4 regions of the Exiguobacterium sp. FD-YE-25-4 genome follow, and region 1 is predicted to be linked to each of the others. Evidence: riboswitches for the same ligand, from Rfam matches in the RefSeq annotation. Region 1 holds a riboswitch; each other region holds the start of a gene.
What was found. Region 1 has a riboswitch for S-adenosylmethionine ahead of AC13H5_RS08020 (aminotransferase class I/II-fold pyridoxal phosphate-dependent enzyme). Riboswitches for the same ligand answer to the same signal wherever they lie in the genome.

Region 1 (5,902 bases):
ATCAGCCGTTCGACTTCCTTGTCCGTACACTCCCCACGGAACGTCGTGGCCGGATAGTCCGTGATGGATGGATGAACGACCCGCACGACTTCGTACCCGTTCTGACCGCGCAGGACGTGGGCACGTCGGCCGTCGACTAACTCATCAAGACGGTCGAGCGCGTCATCGGCGTGGTCATATTCAAGGACGGCCTGACGAATCATGCCCGCACCTCCTCATAGGCGGCAAACAACCGCTCGATTCGTTCGACGGCCTCATCGATTTTCGGCTCGGGTGAGACGAGTCCGAAGCGGACGTATCCGTTCCCTTCTGAACCGAAGAAATAGCCCGGTGTGACGGCGACTCCTGCCTCGTACAATAACTTACGCGAGAACGATTTGGCATCGCCCTCGGGCACTTTCGCCCAGACGAAGAACGAACCCTCCGGCGGCTCGACGGCCCACCCGGCCCGGTTCAACCCATCGATCAGGCGATCGCGTCGCGCCTCATAGAGTCGGGCCAAATCGTCCCGGATAGAGCGTGGGGCCTCGAGCGCGGCGACAGCCGCCGCCTGGATGGCCGAGAACACGCTGACGTGGACGTGATCCTGGTACGTATTGATCGCCTCGATGATGTCTGCGTTCCCGATGGCAAAGGCGACGCGCCAACCGGACATGTTGAACGCCTTCGACATCGTATATACCTCGATGCCGACGTCTTTCGCCCCCTCTGCCTGCAGAAAGCTCGGCGGGACATGTCCATCAAACCCGATGCTGCCATACGCGAAGTCATGGACGACCATCAAGTCCCGCTCCTGGGCGAACCGAACGGTGTCATCAAAGAAGGCTGGTGTGGCCACGGCCCCCGTTGGATTGCTCGGATAGTTCAAATACATGAGTTTCGCCCCTTCCGTATCGAGCGTCTCATAGTCAGGGAGGAAACCGTGCTCCTCGCGTAAGATGAGATCACGGACGACGGCACCGGCGAGTCGTGCCCCGGAGATGTAGTCGGGATAGCCCGGGTTCGGCAGCAAGATGCCGTCCCCTGGCTCGAGCACACATTGCGGCAACGTGATGAGTCCGGACTTGGAACCGATGAGGATCGCGACTTCCGTCTCGGGATCGACTTCGACGCCGTACTCATTCAAGTAAAACGTCGCCACCGCTTGTTTCAGACGGGCCTGACCGCGGAACGGACCGTATTGATGGGTCGAGGCATCAAGAAGCGCCGTCTGAAGCGCGTCGCAGATCGGGGCGGGCGTCGGCAAATCCGGCGTCCCTTGACCGAGTCGGATGATATCGCGACCGGCCTGTTCAAGTGCTGCGACTTCATCGGCGAGTCCGACAAAATGTTGGGGTGGTAAAGTTTTAAGTAAGTGTGAGCGTCTATCTGTCATGAATAGTCCTCCTATGCAAAAAAACACCCCTTTCCGCGGAAAGGGGTGTCGGGATACGGACGTATTCAAACAACCACCTTTCCATCTCTCAAGGTCACCTTGCTGGAATTAGCACAGTATTGGAACAATCTGTTGCTGAAGCTTCATCGGGCCAGTCCCTCCGCTTCTCTTGATAGAAAGTGTTTTTATATGCGATTTGTCTTTTTGTAATATGTCACTTAGTTAACCAAACGTTACCAATCTTGTCAATCCTTTTTCGAAAATGGGTGTGGCCTATTGAATCCCGATAAAAAAAAGGTCATAGTACAAAGTGAACACTATTCTACAAAATTTAAAAGATGAGGGGATGGACCTTTGGAATTAAATCGTCAATTGATTTGGAAGTTGAGCGTGATCGGATTGATTCTGCTCGTCCTATGGAAAGTCATCAGTGAACCGGACACGATTTCTAGTGTGTTGCACTACACGTTCCAGTTGCTGACGCCGATTATCATGGGAATTGCCATCGCGCTGCTCCTGAATACCGTCCTGTCCTATATAGAAGAACGGTTTCAATTAAAACGCTATCAAGGTTTGCTGATCGTTTATATCGTCTTCATCGGGATTCTTGTCATCTCCGCTGTGACATTGTTCCCGCGCATCTACTCGAGTGTGGCCTCACTCATCGAAGAGCTCCCGTTCTACATCCGACAGATTGACGGGTTCCTCGCCCAGTTGAACACGTACTTGAAAGAGTACAACGCGACGATCGCCCAAGCTATCGATTTCAGCCGCTTCGAGGAACGTTACTCGGGCTGGGTCGAGACCGCAGTCTTGTCGTCGGTCAGCTACGTGTCGAGCTTCACGATGACGCTCATCAATTTTTTGATTGGGATCGTCATCTCAATCTATCTGTTAAAAGACAAAGAGGTTTTTGCCCGCATGTTCAAGCGGCTGTTATATGCGATGTTCCCGGTCGCGTCGGCTAAGACGACGATCGACATCTTTCAAGAGATGGATTACATCTTCAAACGCTATATCATCGGGAAGTCGATCGACTGCCTCATCATCGGGGTGTTGGCCGTCGCCGGTCTGTTGATCATCGGGGCACCTTACGCGCTTCTACTCGGCGTCATCGTCGGCGTCTTGAATTTTATCCCGTACGTCGGTCCGCTGCTCGGGATGATTCCGGCGTTCATCATCACCTACTTCTATGACCCGTTCACGGCGCTCATCGTCCTCTTGTTCATCTTCTTGTTGCAACAATTCGACGGACTTTGGCTCGGCCCGAAGATTCTCGGCGACAGCGTTGGCATCACCCCGTTTTGGGTCATCACCTCGATCATCATCGGGGGTAGCCTGTTCGGTCTCGTCGGGATGTTCATCAGTGTACCGGTCACGGCGATGATTCAAGTCGTGTTCTCTCGGTTGATCGACTACCGGCTCAGCCGAAAGAATTTGAACGAATTATTATGACACATTGACGATTTATGTTGACACATTTCACGGAAATATCATAATCTTGAAGAGAAGACAGTCCAATGCAGAAAGGAGAGGTACCGATGTCAGTCATTCAACGCTCGCACGTCCAAGTTCATATTGACCGGCAGGCGCCTCTCCGTGATTTGAATCCGTGATGTCGCCTGCCTTCCGAGGCATGCCTAAGATCGTAGGGACGCGTATGCCTTTGAGCATGCTGCGTCCCTTTTCTTATTCTATCAACTAAAGCAGGTGACCTTAATGATTCAATCACTCAAACAGCTCGACCGTAACATTTGGATCCGCTTCCTCGGAGAGACGATCACCGGTGTCATGATGTTCATGATCGCACCGTTCCTCGTCCTCTACTATAGCGACAAGCTCGACAGTTATATCCAGGTCGGGGTCATCATGGCGACCGGACCGATCATGGCGCTCATCGGATCGGTCGTCGGTGGACGGCTCGCAGACCTGTATGGCCGCAAACCGATCATGATGGCTGCCATTCTCGGCGACGCCCTCGCCCTCGTCGGTTTCGCCTTCGCCGAAACGTTTTGGCCGCTCCTTCTCTTGAACGCCATGCTCGGTTTGACGAACTCATTGTTCCACCCGGCCGCAAGCGCGATGGTAGCCGATGTGACCGAGCCCGAACAGATGAACGAGGCGTTCGGTCTGTTGCGGATGGGGCACAATATCGGGGCTGCATTCGGCCCGCTCCTCGGGAGTGCCGTCCTCTTTATCGACCGGCAGTATATCTTCTACTCGGCCGCTCTCGTCTTCGTCTTGTACGCACTCGTCCTCGGTCGCTTCATCCGGGAGTCACTCCCAGAGACGACCGATGTCGACACGCCGTCGAACCGGGATGTCCTGCGCGTGTTCTACAATGACAAGGTGTTCCTCGTGTTCATCTTTGCCGGTGTCTTCATCTCGATGGGCTTCTCGCTCATCGAGAGCATGCTGCCCCTCTTCTTGAGAGAGTCGATGCCATCGTACACCGATCGTGAGAACCCGTTCGCCTATATGCTCGCCTTGAACGGCATCATGGTCGTGTTGTTCCAGTTCCCAATCGCTTCGAAACTCGGCCGCAAGCCGTTCGGCAACGTCATGCTCGCCGGGGCGACCATCTTCGGGGTCGGCATGATTCTGATCGCCGTCATGCCGCGTCTCCTCTATTCACTCGGGACACCGTACCTCGTTCTCGTCAGCGTCTTGCTCGCGGTGTACGCCTTCTATACGCTCGGCGAGATGATCATGTCCCCGGTCCAACAGACGTTCATCGCCTTGATCGCTCCGGAGAATATGCGCGGTGCCTACAACGGGGCCGCCAGCATCCAATGGTTGATCGGTGGGGTGACCGCACCGATCATGGCAAGCTTGTTCTTCGACCAACGCGCCGGACATATCGCGTTGATCCTCGTCGGGGCGGCCAGCTGCGTGTCGGGACTCATCTATTGGCAACTTGGACGCCGCGTCAGCGCAGCCGAAGCGAAACAAAAGACAGCTTGACTTATAAAACCACACTGAACCTAGTCGTTTAGTGTGGTTTTTGATTTCGTTCGAATATCATTAAATTTTGAATTTTTCATTCGTTTATTCTTTACAAACATAATGATTCTTTTTTATGATGATACGGTTAAGGAGGGATCTTTCATGGAAAGGATCGATAAACAGAAAATTGTGGACAGCGTGCCACAAAAAGGTTTTTTCGGACAGCCTAAAGGCTTGTTCACGCTATTCTTCACTGAGTTTTGGGAACGGTTCTCGTATTACGGGATGCGCGCCATCCTCGTGTTCTACATGTACTACGAAGTATCTGAGGGCGGTCTCGGTCTCGACCAGAATGTCGCCTTGTCAATCATGTCGGTATACGGCGCACTCGTCTACATGTCGGGGGTCATTGGGGGATGGCTCGCCGACCGTGTCTTCGGGACGTCTCGGGCCGTCTTCTTCGGCGGCGTGTTCATCATGCTCGGTCATATCGTCTTGTCGATTCCAGGCAGCCTGACGTTCTTGTTCATCTCGATGGCACTGATTGTCATCGGTACGGGCTTGTTGAAACCGAACGTTTCAAGCATCGTCGGTGACCTGTATCACGAGACGGACCGTCGTCGTGACGCCGGGTTCAGCATCTTCTATATGGGGATCAACCTCGGTGCCTTCATTTCACCTTTGATTGTCGGTGGAGTCCAAAAGAGCTACGGCTTCCATTGGGGCTTCGCACTCGCCGCGGTCGGGATGTTCATCGGTCTCGTCGTCTTCCTCGTCACGAAGAAAGGCAACCTCGGTCTTGCCGGTTCATATGTACCGAACCCGTTGACGCCGTCTGAGAAGAGAAACGCGATCAAGTATACGACGATCGCGGTCGTCCTCATCGGTGGCCTGTTGGCCGTGCTCATCCCGCAAGGTTTGTTCACGATCAACACGTTCATCGGCCTCGTCGGTGTGTTCGGGATCGCCATTCCGACGATTTACTTCATTATCATGTATCGCAGTCCGAAAACGACGGAAGTCGAACGGTCACGGATCATCGCCTACATCCCGCTCTTCATCGCCTCGGTCATGTTCTGGGCGATTCAAGAGCAAGGGGCGACGATTTTGGCCAGCTATGCCGATAAGCGGACCGATCTTGAATTTTTAGGGATCACGCTGTCACCGGCCTGGTTCCAGTCGCTCAACCCGCTGTTCATCATCATGCTCGCACCGGTGTTCGCATGGCTTTGGGTCCGACTCGGTGACCGTGAGCCGAGCATCCCGACGAAGTTCGCGTTCGGGATCTTGTTCGCAGGGTTAAGTTTCTTGGTGATCTTGCTCCCGGCCTATTTCGGAGGCCCGGACACGCTCGTCAACCCGCTCTGGCTCGTCCTTAGCTACTTCATCGTCGTGCTCGGTGAGCTCAGCCTGTCGCCGGTCGGTCTGTCGGCGACGACGAAACTCGCCCCGGCCGCTTTCTCGGCCCAGACGATGTCGCTCTGGTTCTTGTCGAACGCTGCGGCGCAAGGGATCAACGCTCAGCTCGTCCGTTTCTATTCACCGGAGAACGAGATGCTCTACTTCGGGATTATCGGTGGC
Region 2 (5,902 bases), 1.2 Mb from region 1:
GAGACGGCGCTTTTCGTCAATCAGATTGGTCTCCTCGTCTTCCAGTTCGTAAACTTGAAACCGCGCGTCGCGCTTCGACGCTTCCGCTTCACGTATCCTTGGAACGCCATCACGTCTTTCTTGGAGATTGCCATCCCAGCCGGTGTTTACTTGGCACTTGGTGGTGTGACCGGTCTCGGCTTCTATTCTCAAGACTCGTTCCTGCCGCTCGCCGGTTTGATTCTGGCCATCATCTTGAACACGGTCGTGCAAAAGTATCAAGTCGGTTGGTGGTTCCGCGTCGACATCCCGGTCCGCGATTTTCTGAGCATCGCGTTTTATACGTATATCGTCAGTCTCGTCTTCATTTTGGCGGCCTCGTTGTTCCGGGAGACGAATTTACTCGTCGTCAGCAGCATCGCTGCCGCGTTGACGTTCTTCATCAAGCGGCTCATCATCCAAAAAGGCCGGCAAGACGCCTTTAAATCGTTGATTGAACAGTATGATGAGGCAAAAGAAGCCGTGTCGTTATCGCAGAGCGAGGCGCAAGCCATCGAAGTGTTTCTCAGTCAATGTGAGCGGCTCAATCACTATGACGAAGGGTTCGTCGAGTTTAAACTGTTCGACCGTACCCTGTACTTTGATTTGAAGACGCGTCAGCCGATTGACCGTCACATCGTGTTCGATTTGCTCGATCACGCTTATCCGAACGAAGCCTCGGTCGAATATGAGATGCGCTTCGAATGGGACGCACCACTGTCGAACGAATTTGACGACGACTATCATAGTTTCATCTCGGTTCGGTCCGAGGAGATCGAAGGGATTCGCACGTGGCTCGTCATGACGGGTGAACACGTCTATGGGTATCCCTCGACCATCCAACGTGAAATCGTCAAACTTCTCAAGTCGTTCAACCGGACGATCAGCCGTTGCCATGAGCGCGACCGTCTTTACACGGAAAGTCGGACCGACAGCTTGACGCTGCTCGCGAATGCACGCGCGTTTTACGAATACGGGATTCAACAAATCTCGGACGGTTCGATGTATCCGATTTCGGTCGCGATGCTCGACATCGACTTTTTCAAAAAAATCAACGATTTGCACGGACATCAAGTCGGGGACAGTGTGCTCCAAGAGTTTGGACGGCGGATTCGCCAGGCACTCCGCACCGAAGATTTTGCCGCCCGTTACGGCGGTGAAGAGTTCATCTTGCTCTTAAACCGTTGTGATGTTGAGGCCGCCGTCGAGATCGCCGAGCGCATCCGCCAACAAATCGAGAACAAACCGTTCCACGTCGACGGAATCGATATCCCCGTCACCGCTTCGATCGGTGTCGACACGATTCAGGCGTTCGGTGACAAACGCCTCGACGATACGATCCGTAACGCTGACCGGGCCCTCTACGTCGGCGGGAAGTACGCCGGACGCAACCGCGTCGCCCATTACAATTTCTTAACGACCTGACTCACCCCCACGTTCACCGCGTGGGGGTTTGCTATTGACAAGCGGATTTGAAACAGGTACGTTAGGGAACGTGTCTTATAATTAAATATCACAACTTTTTTATCAAGAGAGACTGAGGGACTGGCCCAGTGACGTCTCGGCAGCGGGTAACCTGTGCCAAATCCAGCGAGCAGTCTGCTCGAAAGATGAAAAAAGTGTTTTCTTGTAGAGAGAGCCTTTTTTCAGAAGGCTCTCTTTTTATTTTATGAATGAGGTGAATCGATTGGAACAACCGACAGCTAACAAATGGGCACTATTGCCTTTGCTCGTCTTCCTCGTCTTCTTTATCGGGGCAGGCATCTACTATAACGACTTTTATAAATTCCCGGTCCTGATCGCGGCGTTGATCGCGGTCATCGTCGCGGCGATGATGACGAAAGGCAGCGTCACTCAGACGGTCGAGCGTGTCGCCCAAGGTGCGGGGAACCCCGGCATTTTGATCATGGTCTTCATCTTCTTGCTCGCCGGAGCGTTCTCGAGTGTCGCCGAAGCAATCGGCGCAATCGACGCGACCGTCAATGCGGCGCTGACATTTTTACCGTCCTCGCTTCTACTGAGCGGTTTATTCGTCATCGCGGCTTTCATCTCGATGGCGATGGGAACGTCGACGGGCACGATTGCCGCCCTCGCCCCGATCGCGCTCGGTATCCACGAAGAAAGTGGCGTCAATATCGCCATCGCGGCGGCTGCCGTCGTCGGTGGTGCCATGTTCGGGGACAACTTGTCGTTCATCTCGGACACGACAATCGCTGCCGTCCGGACCCAGCGTACCAATATGCGTGACAAATTCCGAACCAACTTTTGGATTGTCCTCCCGGCCGCCCTTATCACAATCGTCCTCTTATCGGTGTTATCGAGTGGAGAATCGACTGTCGATGCAGCCGCGTTCGAATGGTATAAACTCATTCCATACCTCGCCGTCATCGCTCTCGCCTTGACCGGGTTGAACGTCATTCTCGTTTTGCTTGGCGGGATTGCCTTGACCGGCATCATCGGTTTGATCGATGGGAGTTTGGCTGTCACTTCATACGTCACGGCTATGGCAGACGGGATGATGGGTATGGCCGAGATTTCGCTCTTGACGCTCCTCATGGGCGGACTCGTCGGACTCATCTCGCATAACGGCGGGCTCACTTACTTGCGTGACGCGCTCACGTCGCGGATTCAAAAACGTGCCGGTGCCGAATGGAGCATCGCCGGGCTCGTCAGCGCGACGAACGTTGCGACGGCGAACAACACGATCTCGATTCTCGTGGCCGGTCCGCTCGCCGCCAATATCGCCGACACGTATGACATCGAGCGAAAGAAATCAGCGAGTGTGCTCGACATCTTCTCGTGTGGCGTCCAAGGCCTGTTGCCTTATGGGGCACAGCTGCTCATCGCCGCCGAATTGACGAATACGGCGTCACCAGCGCTCGTCCCGTATATGTTCTATCCATTCCTGCTCTTCATTTGCGGAGGGCTGGCCATCGTCTTTAACTTCCCGCGTTTCAAAAAGCGCGCCTGACCAAAACGACCCTTTGAAGCACTAGCTTCGAAGGGTCGTTTGACGTTTCGTTTCACGTTCACGTTGAAGTTGTTCGTTGCGTTTTTTGAAGGCGCGCCGCTTGAGCAATTCCTCGAGGCCACGGCTGATCGCCCAAAGAACAAACAGTAACAGTCCAAGCATCGATAAGCGGAACGGACTTTGAATAAACTCTTCCCACTGGTCACCAATGACCGAAAAAATCAAGACGACAAGCAGTTTCCCGAACCCCGCCGCCATGATGAATGTCCGAAGCGGCATTTGAATGAGGGCAAGTAAGTATGTGATCAAACTGACCGGGATGAACGGGAGCGAATATAAAAACCCAAGCGAGATCGGGCTCATATGGTTGATGCGTTCCAGCCAATATACCCCTTGTTTATGTTTTTCGAGCCACCGTGTCATCGGTTTACGGAATACGTAACGGACGGCTGTAAAGACAAGAATCGTCCCTAGTAAACTACCGACCCAAGACAATAACGTCCCGAGCAAGAACCCATACGTGGCCGCGTTCGCCGAAATGATGAGGACGAGCGGAAGAAATGGAAAGATCGCCTCAAGGAACGGCGCCCCTAGTCCTGCCCATGGGCCTCCCGGAAGCTCTTGCAGCCATTCAATCAGTTGGATAATCCATTGTTGGAGTGATGTGAGCATATCAGTTTCCACCTTCGACTTTCATTAATACCTTTTACCCGATTTCGCTCAGGAAGACGCATCCCCCTGCACGCCAGTAAAAAAAATAAAAAGTATTTGCGAAATTTCGCTGTGATATCTATCATATAATATGGACTTGTGGTTGCAGGCAAGTCCGCTCGTCGAACGACACAACCCAACGTTCGTTTTCCTGCAAAAAACTGAACACAGGGGAGTAATAACATGGAAACAAAACCAATGCGGGTCTTGCTGTACTATAAGTACGTCAACATCGAAGACCCAGAAACGCTCACACAAGAGCACCTCAAGTATTGTAAGGACCTTGGCATCAAAGGACGGATCTTGATTTCTTCCGAAGGAATCAACGGAACGTGCTCTGGGACTTGGGAACAGACCGAGCAATACATGAACGACTTGAAAGCGAACCCGCTTTTCAGCGATATCGAGTTCAAAATCGATGAAGTCGAAGAGCATGCGTTCAAAAAAATCTTTGTCCGTCATAAGAAAGAGCTTGTGACGTGGCGCTTTGATGGTGAGTTCGACGTTCCTAAACAGCACGGTGCGTACCTCGAACCGGCAGAATGGAAAGAGATGATGAATCGCGACGATGTCGTCATCCTCGATGTTCGTAACAACTACGAGTACGATCTTGGTCACTTTAAAAATGCGATCAAAATCGACGTAGAGGCTTCTCGTTACATGCCAGATTGGCTCGAAGAGAACAAGGACCTCTACGAAGGGAAAACCTTACTCACGTACTGTACCGGAGGCGTCCGTTGCGAGAAATTTACCGCATATATGCGTGACCAAGGTCACGACAACATTTTCCACCTAAAAGGCGGCGTCGCCATGTACGGCAAAGACGACGCCACGAAAGGCGAAAATTGGGAAGGCGAGCTCTACGTCTTTGACGAGCGCATCAACGTCCCAGTCAACACGGTCAATCCGTCGGTTGTTTCCGAGTGCATGCACTGTGGGACGAAGACGGTCCGTTACGTTAATTGTGCCAACCCGGTGTGTAATGCTCAACACTTCTGTTGTGAAGAGTGTGAACCGAAACAAATGCGTTCATGCTCGAAAGAGTGCCAGGAGCATCCACGTAACCGCTATATCATCGAGAATATCGCGGACAAACTTCAGGAGACTGAAGGCGTCGTCGGGTAACAAAAATCGACCGAGAAGCACTTCGAGCCTATGCTCGAGGTGCTTTTTTTGACAAAAACTTTACGTCTAGTGCCTGAAAGAATCGGGTATAGTGTAGATACCATTGTCAGACAGGAAGTGAATCGATTGCTCTTTAACGAACCTTTACTCGCCGCCTTGCTCGCGTGGTTCATCGCCCAAGCGGCCAAGCTCGTAACCGAACTCATTAAAACACGAGATTTTGAACTTGAAATCATGTTTGCCTCAGGTGGGATGCCAAGTTCCCACTCCTCGACCGTCGTCGCATTGACGACCGTGATCGGGCGTATCGAAGGGCTCGACTCCAGCATGTTCGCGCTCGCCCTGATTTTCGCGACGATCGTCATGTACGACGCGACCGGTGTCCGGCAAGCGGTCGGGTTCCAAGCCCGTTTGTTGAACGACTATTTCAAAGGCATCAAACATGAGACACCGATTTTAAATGAGTTGGTCGGTCACACCCCGTTCCAAGTCATCGTCGGTGCCCTGCTCGGTCTCGTCATCGGATTGTTTTTCCCGATTTAAGCTGAATTTTAGAGGCATGTCGCCCCTTCTTCTCAAAACACTTCCATCTTTTTGTGAACTTTCACAACAGAGACGGTATAGTGAGAGAGAGGAGGAATCGACATGCCTTTTTTGCAGAAATCTTATGAATCGCTCGATACACTCGCCGAAGCAATCGGACAAGCGATTCGGGCCCCAATCACGATTGAAAATCGCCACCACCAGTTGCTCGCCTACAGCACCCACCCCGACTCGACCGACCCGGCCCGCATCGCGACCATCATCGGCCGTCGTGTGCCGGAAGCGGTCATCGAGGACTTATGGGAAAGTGGAATCCTGCAAGAAGTGATCGACCGAGACGAACCGGTCGTCATCCCAGCCCGGGTGGCTGTCGGTTTAGGCGAACGTGCCGCTGTCGTTATCAAACAACAGGACGATGTGCTCGGTTATATTTGGAGCCTGGCCCGAACGACCCCGTTCTCGGAACAAGAGCTCACTGTGTTAAAAGAAGGCGCGAGCATCGCTAAAAAATTGCTCATGACCATCGCCATGCAT
Region 3 (5,902 bases), 480 kb from region 1:
TCGTAGTCGTCTTGAATGTGCTCTAAAATCTCAGCGTGCGGGACGTTTGACGCACCGACGACGAGCGTCTTGTCATCGCCCGAACCTGATTCTGAATCTCCGCCGCAAGCTGCGAGAATCGTGAGTGCTGAAGCTGCTGTCAATCCGAGTACTGTTTTCCATGATTTCATTATAAAACCCCTCCAAATTTTCTATTTAGATCAAGCGGAACGCTTGTCAATTACTGATACGAGTCGATCGCCGATGAACTGGATGACGAAGACGATAACCAAGATTAAGACGGTCGCGACGAACGTGACGTCACTCTGTGAGCGCTGGAACCCTTCGAGGAACGCCAAGTTCCCGAGTCCCCCGCCCCCGACGACCCCTGCCATCGCCGTATAACCGACGATGGCGACGATCGTGACCGTGATGCCTGACACGATGGCCGGCAATGCTTCTGGGAACAACACTTTATAGACGATTTGCCATTTTGTCGCACCCATCGATTCAGCCGCCTCGATGACGCCGCGGTCGACTTCGCGAAGGGCGAGCTCGACCATCCGCGCATAGAACGGAGCCGCACCGATGATGAGCGCCGGCAACGCTGCCGTCGATCCGAGCATCGTCCCGACGACGAGTAACGTGAACGGGATGAGCAAGATGATCAAAATGATGAACGGGATCGACCGGAACACGTTGACGATTGCGCTGATGACCGTGTAAATCGGACGGTTTTTCATCATGAGCGGTTCGTTCGTGACGTATAAGAGCATCCCGAGGGCGAGACCGATGACGAACGTCGCGGCTCCGGCGACGAGCGTCATATAGAGCGTCTCCCACGTCTGTTCTAACATGACTTGCCAATCTACATTAGGAAACATCGCTTTCTACCTCCACTTCCACTGCCTGTGATCGGATTGAGGCGATGGCCCGCTCGACTTCAGCCGGCTCTCCAATCAATTGGATGAATAATGTCCCGAGGGCACCGACTTGTGACTGCGTCACGTTCCCGCCAATGATGTTGAAGCCGATGTCATGTTGCTTCAACACTTCTGACAGAATCGGTTGCTCGGCCGTCTCGTTCAAGAATTTGAGCTTGACGATTTGACCGCTCGGATAACGCGCTTTCAAGTGCTCGAACGTGAGCGACATGTCTTCGACCGCGCCGATCTGTTTGACGAACTCTTTCGTGATCGGCTGTTCCGGATGTTGGAACACCTCGGCGACTTGTCCGGTCTCGACGACCTTCCCGGCCTCCATGACGGCGACGCGGTGGCAAATCTTTTGGATGACGTGCATCTCATGGGTGATGAGGACGATCGTCAATCCGAGCTTTTTATTGATGCTGACGAGCAGTTCGAGAATCGAATCGGTCGTCTTCGGGTCGAGTGCGCTCGTCGCTTCATCGCAGAGGAGCACTTCTGGATTCGTAGCGAGCGCACGGGCTATCCCGACTCGCTGCTTTTGACCGCCCGATAGTTGCGACGGATAGCTGTCTTCCCGTCCGCCTAAGCCGACGAGTTCGACAAGTTCTTGGACGCGGCGTTTGCGTTCGCTGGCCGGTACCCCGATGAGCTCGAGCGGGAAGCTGATGTTCTCAGCGACCGTGCGCGACCATAATAGGTTGAAGTGTTGGAACACCATCGAGACGTTTTTACGTACCCCGCGTAGTTCCTTAGGCGTGAGCTTCGTCAGCTCGCTGCCGGCGACCACGATTTCACCGCTAGACGGTGCCTCGAGTCGGTTGAGCAAGCGGATGAGCGTCGACTTCCCCGCCCCTGAATATCCGATTATTCCAAAAATTTCGCCGCTTTCGATGGTAAGCGACACATCATCGACCGCCTGGACCCGACCGTTTTTCGTATCGAACCATTTGGCCACATTGCGTAGTTGAATCAATCCATTTCCCTCCTGACAACAAAAAAAGTACGCACGTTTGAGCAAACGTGCGTACTTTATCGGTACGGACAACGATTGCTCTCATCTTCCAAGGTTTACACCTTGCTGGAATTAGCACCATTTCGGATTGCTCCGCGGTTGCTGGGCGTCATAGGGCCAGTCCCTCAGCCTCTCTTGATAAGAGTGGTTGCGTATTTGATTAGCTTTATCATAGCGACACATTATTTTCATGTCAAACTATTTTTTTCAGACAAATTAAAAAAAGGTGCCATCCGAGGATGACACAGAACGTAGCACCTTGAGTCACTGAAGGACAACCCATAGATGAACCTCTTTTGCCCGATCAGAGCATTCATCCTTATATGGGGGATTTTTACCCGATCATCACTCGGTCTTCGAACGGACCATGCAATTACGCGACCGGTGCCCCGACGCTTGATTTTTTTGGGGGACAATCGAAGGGAAGGTCCACCTGAAATCGCGTAAGCTCATGCAACGGTTGTTCGAAAACGTCTTGCTGACGGGAAAATCTCGACCTATGTTGTGTTCAAGTAAGATGTTGTAATGAATATATCATTCGTGAACTTTCTGTGTCAACTGATTATTTAAAATTTTCAGATTATTCTAATCATCCTATCTCATTTGACGAAAGATAGGACGTGCTGGACGTTTTGAAACGCATACAAACGATCGCGAACTTGGCCATTTTCCAGCTTCAATAGCGCCGGGACGCTCATGACTTGATACGCCTCGAGCTCGTTCGGGATAAAGTTGGCATCGCGCTTTTCAATCTGGAGTTCGGGGTCGACGGCCTCGACGACCGAGAGCATCCGCTCGGCCACGGCGCATGTACCGCACATCGGGGCGTATATATATAAGAATCCGTCAGTAATCATTGTTCTCACCTCTCCTCTAAGTATATGAATCCGGACCGGTCGGTTCAAAAGTTGTGCTCAAATGGAAAATTCTGAACATTTCAACATTTTATATTGACGCTTGCTAGAAAGAGGCATAGTATGGTCATTAACTTTATTGCTTTTGTACATAACAGCATACCAGTAGAAAAGGACAGGTGAATCCCCAATGACGGAAGAGAAGCTTACCAGAAAACAGTTTTTGATGAACGTCTTGAACGGCCTCAGTCTTGCCATCCTCATCGCCCTCATCCCGAGCGCCTTGCTCGGTGAATTAACGAAAGCCATCTTACCTTATGTTCCGTCACTGCAGTTCATCTTAGATGCAACGACAATCGCGATGCGTCTCTTACCGGTCATCATCGGTGTCGCCGTCGCCATGCAGTTCGGACGCTCGGCACTCGAGGCCGGCACGATCGGCATCGCGACCCAAGTCGGGAGCGGCGCCATCCGCATCGAAGAAGGGGCGTTCATCATGGCTGGAATCGGTGACGTCATCACGGCCGGTGTGACGGCCGCTCTCGCGACGTTCCTCGTCATGCAGTTGTCGCCACGCTTGAAGACATACACGGTACTCGTCTTACCGATGACGGTCATCGTCGTCGCCGGAGGGATCGGGGCGTTCCTGCTCACTTACATCTCACAAATCACCACATACGTCGGGACGATCATTATGACGATGACGGAACTGCAGCCCATCGTGATGGGTATGTTGATCGCGATGGCGTTCTCGCTCATCATCGTCTCGCCGATCTCGACGGTCGGCATCGCCACAGCGATCAGTCTGTCTGGTGTCGCGGCCGGGGCCGCCAACTTAGGGGTCGTCGCCGCCGGTTTCGGTCTCGCCATCGCCGGCTGGCAGATGAACGCGACCGGAACGTCGATCGCCCACTTCCTCGGGTCACCGAAGATTCAAATGGCGAACTTCGTCCGTCGTCCAATCATGATGTTGCCCGTGCTCGCCAATGCGGCCATCCTCGGAGCGCTCGCAGGCATCCTTCGTATCGAAGGGACGCCGATCAGTGCCGGTTTCGGCGTCTCCGGCCTCATCGGGCCAATCAACGCCTTGCATTTGATGCCGGGGGGCTTCGCGCTCTGGAACGTCATGCTCGTCATCGTCTTGTTCGGACTCATCCCGGTGACGCTCGGAATCATCTTCTACCGCCTGTTCAACCGGACGTCGCTCATCCAGCCTGATCATTACCGCCTCGATTTCGAATGAACAAAAAAGCCCGGCTTCTCGTGAAGAGAAACCGGGTTTTGTTTAGCCTTGAATCATCGCTTCGTATTCTTCGGCTGACATGAGTTTGTCGACGTCTGACGCGTCGTTCAACTCGACTTCGATCATCCAAGCGCCTTCGAACGGTGCTTCGTTGACGAGTTCTGGTGAATCGGCGAGTGATTCGTTCACCGCTGTGATTTTCCCAGAGATTGGAGCGTACAACTCTGACACGGTTTTGACCGACTCGACCGAACCGAACGGCTCATCAAGTAAAATCGTGCCGCCGACTTCAGGAAGTTCGACAAAGACGATATCCCCTAGTTCGCTTTGTGCGAAATCCGTGATCCCGATGCGGGCCACGCTTCCGTTCACTTCAACCCATTCGTGCTCTTTTGAATAACGTAGATTGGCAGGTACTTTGCTCATCTTAACTTCCCCCTCAAATGAATTAGACTCACACGAGTATTATAGCACTTCGCCCCAAACGTCTGTAAACGACTTTTCTGAAAATCCGACAGTTGATTTTTGACCATCTGTCACGATTGGACGCTTTAAAAGCATACCATTGCTCGCGAGAAGCTCGAGTTGTTCGTCTTCTGATAGATTTGGCAGTTGATCTTTGATGCCTTCATTTCGATATACTTGGCCGCTCGTATTGAAGAATTTTTTGAGCGGGAGACCCGACTGTTTCCATAGCTCAGTCAACTCGTCTTTCGACGGCGTCGCCTCGACGATATGGATATATGTATAGTCGATGCCGTTCTCTTTCAACCACTTCTCTGCTTTTTTACACGTACTGCATGGCGGATAGCCATATAGTGTCACCATGTTCATCACCTCTCCTGTTACTGTAGCATATTCCGATTCGTCGGTTCACGTTTCAAGCAAGCGCACAATCTCTTGCTTGAGCGCCGGATTGACCGAGTGGTGCGCTTCGATGTGGCGGAGGATGGCTGCGGCCGCCTCGACCGATTTTCCGTAACCGGGTAACCACTCCTGTAGACGTGCGACGAGCTCCGGATGTGTCCCTTCGACCCGTCGCGTCGGGTTAAACGGGTCGCTCGTCTCCCCGTACGCAATTAACACGTTGTTGACAGCCGCGACTTGAATGAGTTCAAAGCCCGCAAGTCGCTCGCCACGTCGCTCCCGGAGCAAGCCGACGTATAGGTTCGTCAGCGCCTCTTCATAGCAATACGTGGCGTCAGGGACGTCTGTGACGACGTTAGGCGTCGCGAAGGCGTGGAGCGCTTCGTCCCGCTCCCAGACGACACGGCCTGGCGTGTAGGCGATGCCAGGCATCTCAACGACTTCAAACACGGCGAACTCGGCGTAAATGCCGTCCTCATACATGACCTTATGTCCGTCTTTCGTGTTTTGGAACTGATACGCCAGCGGCTCGACGGCGAGCCAATCCAAATTGTCGATAAAGCGGGCCTTATGTCCGTCCTCGACGATCAAAAAGAAATCGAGGTCCGAATAGTCGTCGAGCCGGTTCGTCTCGAGCCCGATCGAACCGAGCGCGAGGAGCATGAGCGTCCCATCATGCTCTGCGACTGAGCGGCCAATCGCATCCATCCGTTCTAACAATGCCTTACGTCTCATCTACTTCGCCTCCTTCCGTCCATTGTACGGTGTCGGCAAGGCAAAAAGAAAGGGCCGACCGCGTCCGGTCCACCCTTTCTCTCGCTTGCTTACACGATAAACTTGTTCGCTTTGATGAGGCTCGCTGCGACTTCGCGTTTCGTGCCGATGACGTTGATTGGCTGATAACGGCTGAACTTCTTCATCGCCGACAAGAGCATGCGCTGCTCGTCGCCCGATGCGGCCGCGTACAACACTTCTTTCGCCATGAGTTCGACTTGCTTGAACACTTGCTCGGCGAAGA
Region 4 (5,902 bases), 1.1 Mb from region 1:
TCTCCGGCAACGTCAAATCGATTAATCGGACCGAATCATCGAGGGACAGTTTCCCGAACGTCGTCGTCAAGATGGATGAAAAGTCAGGGCTGACATTATGTAACGGATAGCGGATCGTGAAGCGGCTCGTCGTGTCCGTATGTGTGGTTGATACGACCTCACCTCGGAACGCCTGTAACTGCTCTTGCTCTAAGTGAGGCAAGTCCGTCCATGTGCCGACGGTCAACTCGAGGGCGATCTTGTTGGCGACGGTCGCGACCGCGTCCGTCCGTTTGATTTCATATGTGGCAGTGATACTCATATGGTTCCTCCTTCCAGGCAAACAAAAATGACCCCATGCCGAGGCAAGAGGTCATCATAAAAAAAATGAACTCTTATCTCTCAGCTTACGCTGCAAGAATTAGCACCGTGCCATCTCTGGTCGGTTGCTGCGACATCATCGGGCTTGTCCCTCCGTCTGCTCTTGATAAGAATGTGATTTGAAGTTGTGAAATTTAATTGAATTTTTGCACAGAATCGTCACATCGTCAATTCCTTTTTTTCCAAAAAAAATATTTTGGAAAGTTGTTTCCATATATGCACAAAAAAAGACGAAGTTGCATCGGGAAATTGCCGTTGACAATCGTGACGTCGAGTCCGTAATATTCAGCACATAAGTTCACCGAATCGAATAAACCACTCTTATCGCGAGTTGGCAGAGGGAATTGGCCCGATGACGCCGCAGCAACCGACCACTAGGCACGGTGCTACATCCACCAGACGAATGTCTGACAGATGAGAGGAACAACCAGTTTGGCTGTGCCTCTTTCTCGCGGAGAAAGGGGCTTTTTTTGTGGGCAACGTACAGGAAGGGGAAAACATTATGTCATATCAACCATTTACAGAACAGACCGTCGTCGAGCATGTGAAAACGTTGGGGTTAATCGAAGACGGAGGCATCACGCATTGCGAGGAGATTGGGGACGGCAATTTGAACCTCGTTTTCCGCATCCGACAAGGCGAAACGAGTCTCATCGTCAAACAAGCGCTCCCATATGCGAAAGTCGTCGGCGAAAGTTGGCCGCTCACACTTGAACGGGCGTGGATCGAGCAGTTGGCGTTGCGCGAATTCGCCAACGTCGTCCCTCGTTTCGTGCCAGTCGTGCTTGGCAGTGACCGCCCGCTCGCCTACACGATTTTAGAGGACCTGTCAGATTTTGAGATTGTTCGGACTGGCTATTTGGAAGGGAAAACGTATCCTGAACTGGCCCGCCATGTCGGTGAATTTTTAGGCGAGACGCTGTTCGCGACGTCGGATTACGCGGCCGGGCCGATCGCGAAGAAGCGGATTGAACGTGACTATTACAACCCGGAACTGTGTGACATCACCGAGAAACTCATCTTCACCGACCCGTTCAAAGACGCGGAGTCGAACAACATCGAGACGGCGCTGCGAGAAGATGTCGAACGCCTTTGGCAAGACCAAGCGCTCAAAGTCGAGGTGACGAAACTGAAAGTCGGCTTTGTCACGAAACATGAGGCACTCCTGCATGGAGACTTACATACGGGCAGCATCTTCGCGACTCAACAAGAGACGAAAATCATCGATCCAGAGTTCGCGTTTTACGGACCGTTCGGCTTCGACCTCGGCCAAATCATCGCCCATTTGACGCTGTCGACGTTCCATGACCCGCTCAAACGCTTCGAGCGTTTCACGGACGTCTTGACGGTGTGGGAGACGTTCGAGAAGACGTTTCGGGCCAATTTTGAACGCGCCGTCGAGCCGTTCAACACGGACGGTTTCGTCGACGAGTTGTTGCGGACGATTTTCAGCGACACGATCGGCTACGCCGGTTGCGAACTCATTCGCCGTGCCGTCGGACTGGCCGGTGTCGCCGATCTCGAGACGTTGCCGGAAGCGACGCGGCTCGAACGAAAACGTGACGCGCTCGCCCTCGGGACGGCGCTCATTAAAGAACGCCACAGCGTCGAATCGATTGACGACTTGGTGACACTCCTGTCGGGGGTGCGCGTATGACGGTCCAAAACATCCGTTTCCATTCACAGACAGACGAACTCATCGTATTGGATCAGACGTTGTTGCCGCATGAAGAGCGGTACGTGACGATTGAGACGCTCGAACAGGCCGAACATGCCATCGAGACGCTCCAAGTCCGCGGCGCCCCGGCCATCGCATACTTCGGGGCGTTCGTCCTCGCCAAAGAGGCGGGCCGGTTAGTCGACGATCCGGACTTTACGCGTCGGCTCGACCTCGTCGGACGCCGCTTGATCGCGACCCGGCCGACGGCGGTCAATCTGCAAAACGTGATCGAATCGCTCCTTGATTTAAATGTCGGGGACGACTTCGAGGCGATTGCCGAGGAAATCAAACGCCGCGCCATCGCTTTGTACGACCGGGACGTCGATACGTACCGGGCCATCGGCGAGCATGCACTGACGGTGTTGCCGGCCGGGGGGAACGTGTTGACGATTTGCAACGCCGGTGCCATCGCGACATCGCGTTACGGGACGGCGCTCGCCCCGTTTTACGTTGGAAAAGAACGCGGTGTATCCTTCAACGTCTTCGCCTGTGAGACGCGGCCGCTCCTGCAAGGGGCACGCCTCACCGTCTGGGAGCTCGACCGGGCCGATATCGACGTGACGCTCATCACGGACAATATGGCGGCTTGGACGATTCAGTCGAAACGAGTCGATGCCATCATCGTCGGAGCCGACCGCATTACACGGACGGGGCACGTCGCCAATAAAATCGGGACGTTGCAGCTCGCCGTCCTCGCCAAGCATTACGGCATTCCGTTCTACGTCGCTGCGCCGCATTCGACGTTCGATTTGACGGCGGATGACACGATTGAAATCGAGGAGCGGAACCCGTCAGAAGTCACACATATCGGTGGTCAACCGACGGCGCCCGTCGGCATCACCGTCTTCAATCCGGCGTTCGACGTCACGACGCCCGATCTCATCACCGGACTCATCACCGAGGCGGGTGTGTTCGAACCGACAGAGGCCGCCATCACACATCATGTAGGGGGAACGATTCATGTCTAAAAAACTCTTGATTTTGTTATTCACATTCGTCTTGGCGCTCGTCGGTTGCACGAACGAGCAAGCGGCCCCATCGAAGCCGGCCGAGAAGACGGCAGAGACGAAACCCGTCTCGGTCTCGAACGGGACGTTGCCAAAAGATATCGATGTCGCCCTCATCATGCAGATGTCGATCGGGACGTTCTCGTCGCAGTATATCAATGGGGTGACGGAACAAGTCGAATCGTTCGGCGGCAACGTGAAAGTGTACAACGCCGACAACGATCTGTCGAAGATGGCGAGTTACGTCGACACGGCGACGACGCAAGGCGTCGATGTCATCTTGATTGACCATGGCCGCGCCGATGCATTGAAAGAACCGGTCCAACGCGCACTCGACAAAGGCATCAAAGTCGTCGCGTTCGACAATGATTTGACGAACGACGGGGTGACGGTCATCGACCAGGACGACTATTCGCTCGCTTGGCGTTCGCTCAAGGCACTGGCCGAAGATTTGGACGGCGAAGGCAAAATCGTCACGATTTGGGTCGGTGGCTTCACACCGATGGAACGACGCCACACGATTTATGATGCGTTCTTGAAACGCTACCCGGGCATCACGGAAGTCGCCAAGTTCGGTTCGGCGACGAACAATACGGCGCTCGACACACAGAGCCAGATGGAAGCGATCTTGAAGAAGTATCCGGAAGGCGAGATTGATGCCGTATTCGCGATGTGGGACGAGTTCGCCAAAGGGGCGAGCCGTGCCATCAAACAGGCCGGACGCGATGAAATCGCCGTCTATGGCATCGATTTGAGTGACGAAGACCTTCAACTCATGCAAGAGGACGGCAGCCCGTGGAAAGTGACGGCGGCGACGGATCCGGCTGAAATCGGACGGATCCAAGTCCGTTACGCGTATCAAAAACTGGCGGGTGAAGAGACGCCGTCGATTCATTCAGTCGATCCGTATCTCGTCGACCGTGACGTCTTGCGGGACGAAAAAGTGACGATGGACGACCTCGGCCAATACGTCCCGAACTGGGGCGTGTCAGACGCGGCCTGGTCGGACTGGATGAAAGGGACGGACTGATGTTACGGCTGGAACGCGTCACGAAACGTTATGGCGACGTCACCGTGCTCGACGATGTCAACTTCACGCTCCGACGTGGCGAGATTCATGGCTTGCTTGGATTGAACGGGGCCGGAAAGAGCACGCTCGTGAAGCTGTTGAGTGGCGCCATCACCCCCACATCCGGGACGATCGAGCTCGATGAGACACCGGTCACATTCACACCGGCCGAGGCGATACGCCGTGGGATCATCACGGTGTCGCAAGAAGTCGATGACGCCCTCTATCTCGATTTACCGATTTATGAAAACGTCGTGCCGTGGCAGGCGGTCGAACGGATTCGTCCTCGTGAGCTAAAACAGCGAGCGGCCACCTACTTGGAGCGCGTCGGACTGGATCTTGATGTGACCGAACCGGTCGGACGATTCCCGCTCAGCGTCAAGCAACGTGTCTTGATTGCCCGGGCGCTCGCGAGTGATGCGGCTTACCTCTTGCTCGACGAACCGACGGCCGCACTGTCGACAGATGATGCGACGTCACTGCTCAAATTACTGCAGTCGCTCGCAGAGGACGGTGTCGGCATTCTTCTCATCACGCACCGGTCGGACGAACTGTCGCGCGTCACCACGACGACGACGTTCCTCCGGGACGGGCGCATCGCTTACGAAGGGCCATTTCAGGCATTGTCAGAACAGGAGATCCATACGTATTTGAGCGGATCCGACATGGCAGAAGCGGTAGTGAAAGCCGTTCCGGAAACCGAGATGCGGATTCAGGCAGAGCTCACGTTACCGACGTTCGGGACGAAGCTTTCGTTCACGGCGTATAAAGGTGAAGTCGTCGGCATCGGCGGCGTCACTGGGAGCGGGAAGACGGAGTTGATCGAGGCGCTATTCGGTCTCTCCGGCGTTGAACAACAGATGACGTTGGAGGGGAAACCAATCAAGATTCGTGAACCACGTCAGGCGGTCCGGTCCGGGTTCGCCCTCGTACCGGAAGAACGCCGGAAACAGGGGCTTTTCCTCGACGATTCGATTGAACGGAACGTCCTCGCGATTGAAGGGAAGGCGAACGCAATCACACGCGTCTTGGCCTCGCTGCGAGTGAGATACGACCAGGTCGGGCAACCGGTCCGAGAGCTGAGCGGGGGGAATCAACAAAAAGTCGTCCTCAGCAAATGGCTCCTCGAGGACCGGGACGTCTATTTGCTAGACGAACCGACGAAAGGCGTCGACGTGACGGCGAAACGGGATATTTATGAACTAGTCACCCGCCTCGCGAAAAGTGGAAAGACTGTCATCTTTACGTCGAGTGAACCGCATGAACTAGAATTGATCGCCAACCGGACGCTTTGGCTCGACCGCGGCCGTTGGCAACAGAAAGGAGGGGTTTAACATGGCCCAACTCGTCATCAAACAACGCACGAAACGCTTCAGTGGCATCGGTCAATACGGGACGTTGTTCGCGATTCTCGCACTCATCGCCGTCTTCGGCGTGACGAACGACCAATTTTTGACGTACGCGAACTTCAGCGACATCATCAAGTCCGTGTCAATCGTCTCGCTGCTCGCCCTCGGGGTGACGTTCTCGCTCATCGTCGGCGGATTCGACTTATCGGTCGGCTCGACGGCGAGCCTCGCGACAATCGGGGCGGCGTCGAGTCTCGTGTTACATAGTCAAGAACTGCTCGTCGCTTTGCTCGTCCCGATTGTACTCGGCGTGCTCGTCGGGCTGTTGAACGCGCTCGTGACGATCAAGTTCCGGTTACCGGACTTGCTCGCGACGCTCGCCATCATGTACGTCATC

Region 2: it holds a riboswitch for S-adenosylmethionine, as region 1 does, so the genes downstream of both, AC13H5_RS01665 (Na+/H+ antiporter NhaC family protein) here and AC13H5_RS08020 (aminotransferase class I/II-fold pyridoxal phosphate-dependent enzyme) in region 1, are expected to answer to the same signal.
Region 3: it holds a riboswitch for S-adenosylmethionine, as region 1 does, so the genes downstream of both, AC13H5_RS10485 (methionine ABC transporter ATP-binding protein) here and AC13H5_RS08020 (aminotransferase class I/II-fold pyridoxal phosphate-dependent enzyme) in region 1, are expected to answer to the same signal.
Region 4: it holds a riboswitch for S-adenosylmethionine, as region 1 does, so the genes downstream of both, mtnK (S-methyl-5-thioribose kinase) here and AC13H5_RS08020 (aminotransferase class I/II-fold pyridoxal phosphate-dependent enzyme) in region 1, are expected to answer to the same signal.

The regions. Positions count from the first base shown of each region.
Region 1 covers NZ_CM168041.1:1,549,207-1,555,108, forward strand. Annotated here, with positions in the region: gene AC13H5_RS08015 (iron-containing alcohol dehydrogenase family protein) at 1-203, opposite strand, end outside; gene AC13H5_RS08020 (aminotransferase class I/II-fold pyridoxal phosphate-dependent enzyme) at 200-1,375, opposite strand; SAM riboswitch class I at 1,454-1,554, opposite strand; gene AC13H5_RS08025 (AI-2E family transporter) at 1,730-2,830, shown strand; gene AC13H5_RS08030 (MDR family MFS transporter) at 3,095-4,339, shown strand; gene AC13H5_RS08035 (peptide MFS transporter) at 4,484-5,902, shown strand, end outside.
Region 2 covers NZ_CM168041.1:320,930-326,831, reverse strand. Annotated here, with positions in the region: gene AC13H5_RS01670 (GGDEF domain-containing protein) at 1-1,443, shown strand, start outside; SAM riboswitch class I at 1,540-1,635, shown strand; gene AC13H5_RS01665 (Na+/H+ antiporter NhaC family protein) at 1,688-2,989, shown strand; gene AC13H5_RS01660 (TVP38/TMEM64 family protein) at 3,011-3,661, opposite strand; gene trhO (oxygen-dependent tRNA uridine(34) hydroxylase TrhO) at 3,884-4,825, shown strand; gene AC13H5_RS01650 (divergent PAP2 family protein) at 4,943-5,368, shown strand; gene AC13H5_RS01645 (PucR family transcriptional regulator) at 5,471-5,902, shown strand, end outside.
Region 3 covers NZ_CM168041.1:2,029,837-2,035,738, forward strand. Annotated here, with positions in the region: gene AC13H5_RS10475 (MetQ/NlpA family ABC transporter substrate-binding protein) at 1-170, opposite strand, end outside; gene AC13H5_RS10480 (methionine ABC transporter permease) at 201-863, opposite strand; gene AC13H5_RS10485 (methionine ABC transporter ATP-binding protein) at 853-1,881, opposite strand; SAM riboswitch class I at 1,960-2,065, opposite strand; gene AC13H5_RS10490 (thioredoxin family protein) at 2,520-2,777, opposite strand; gene AC13H5_RS10495 (PTS sugar transporter subunit IIC) at 2,965-4,017, shown strand; gene gcvH (glycine cleavage system protein GcvH) at 4,060-4,443, opposite strand; gene AC13H5_RS10505 (arsenate reductase family protein) at 4,483-4,845, opposite strand; gene AC13H5_RS10510 (hypothetical protein) at 4,891-5,619, opposite strand; gene AC13H5_RS10515 (acyl-CoA dehydrogenase family protein) at 5,709-5,902, opposite strand, start outside.
Region 4 covers NZ_CM168041.1:2,662,089-2,667,990, reverse strand. Annotated here, with positions in the region: gene AC13H5_RS13660 (2,3-diketo-5-methylthiopentyl-1-phosphate enolase) at 1-301, opposite strand, end outside; SAM riboswitch class I at 372-473, opposite strand; SAM riboswitch class I at 679-781, shown strand; gene mtnK (S-methyl-5-thioribose kinase) at 863-2,017, shown strand; gene mtnA (S-methyl-5-thioribose-1-phosphate isomerase) at 2,014-3,048, shown strand; gene AC13H5_RS13645 (sugar ABC transporter substrate-binding protein) at 3,041-4,117, shown strand; gene AC13H5_RS13640 (sugar ABC transporter ATP-binding protein) at 4,117-5,490, shown strand; gene AC13H5_RS13635 (ABC transporter permease) at 5,492-5,902, shown strand, end outside.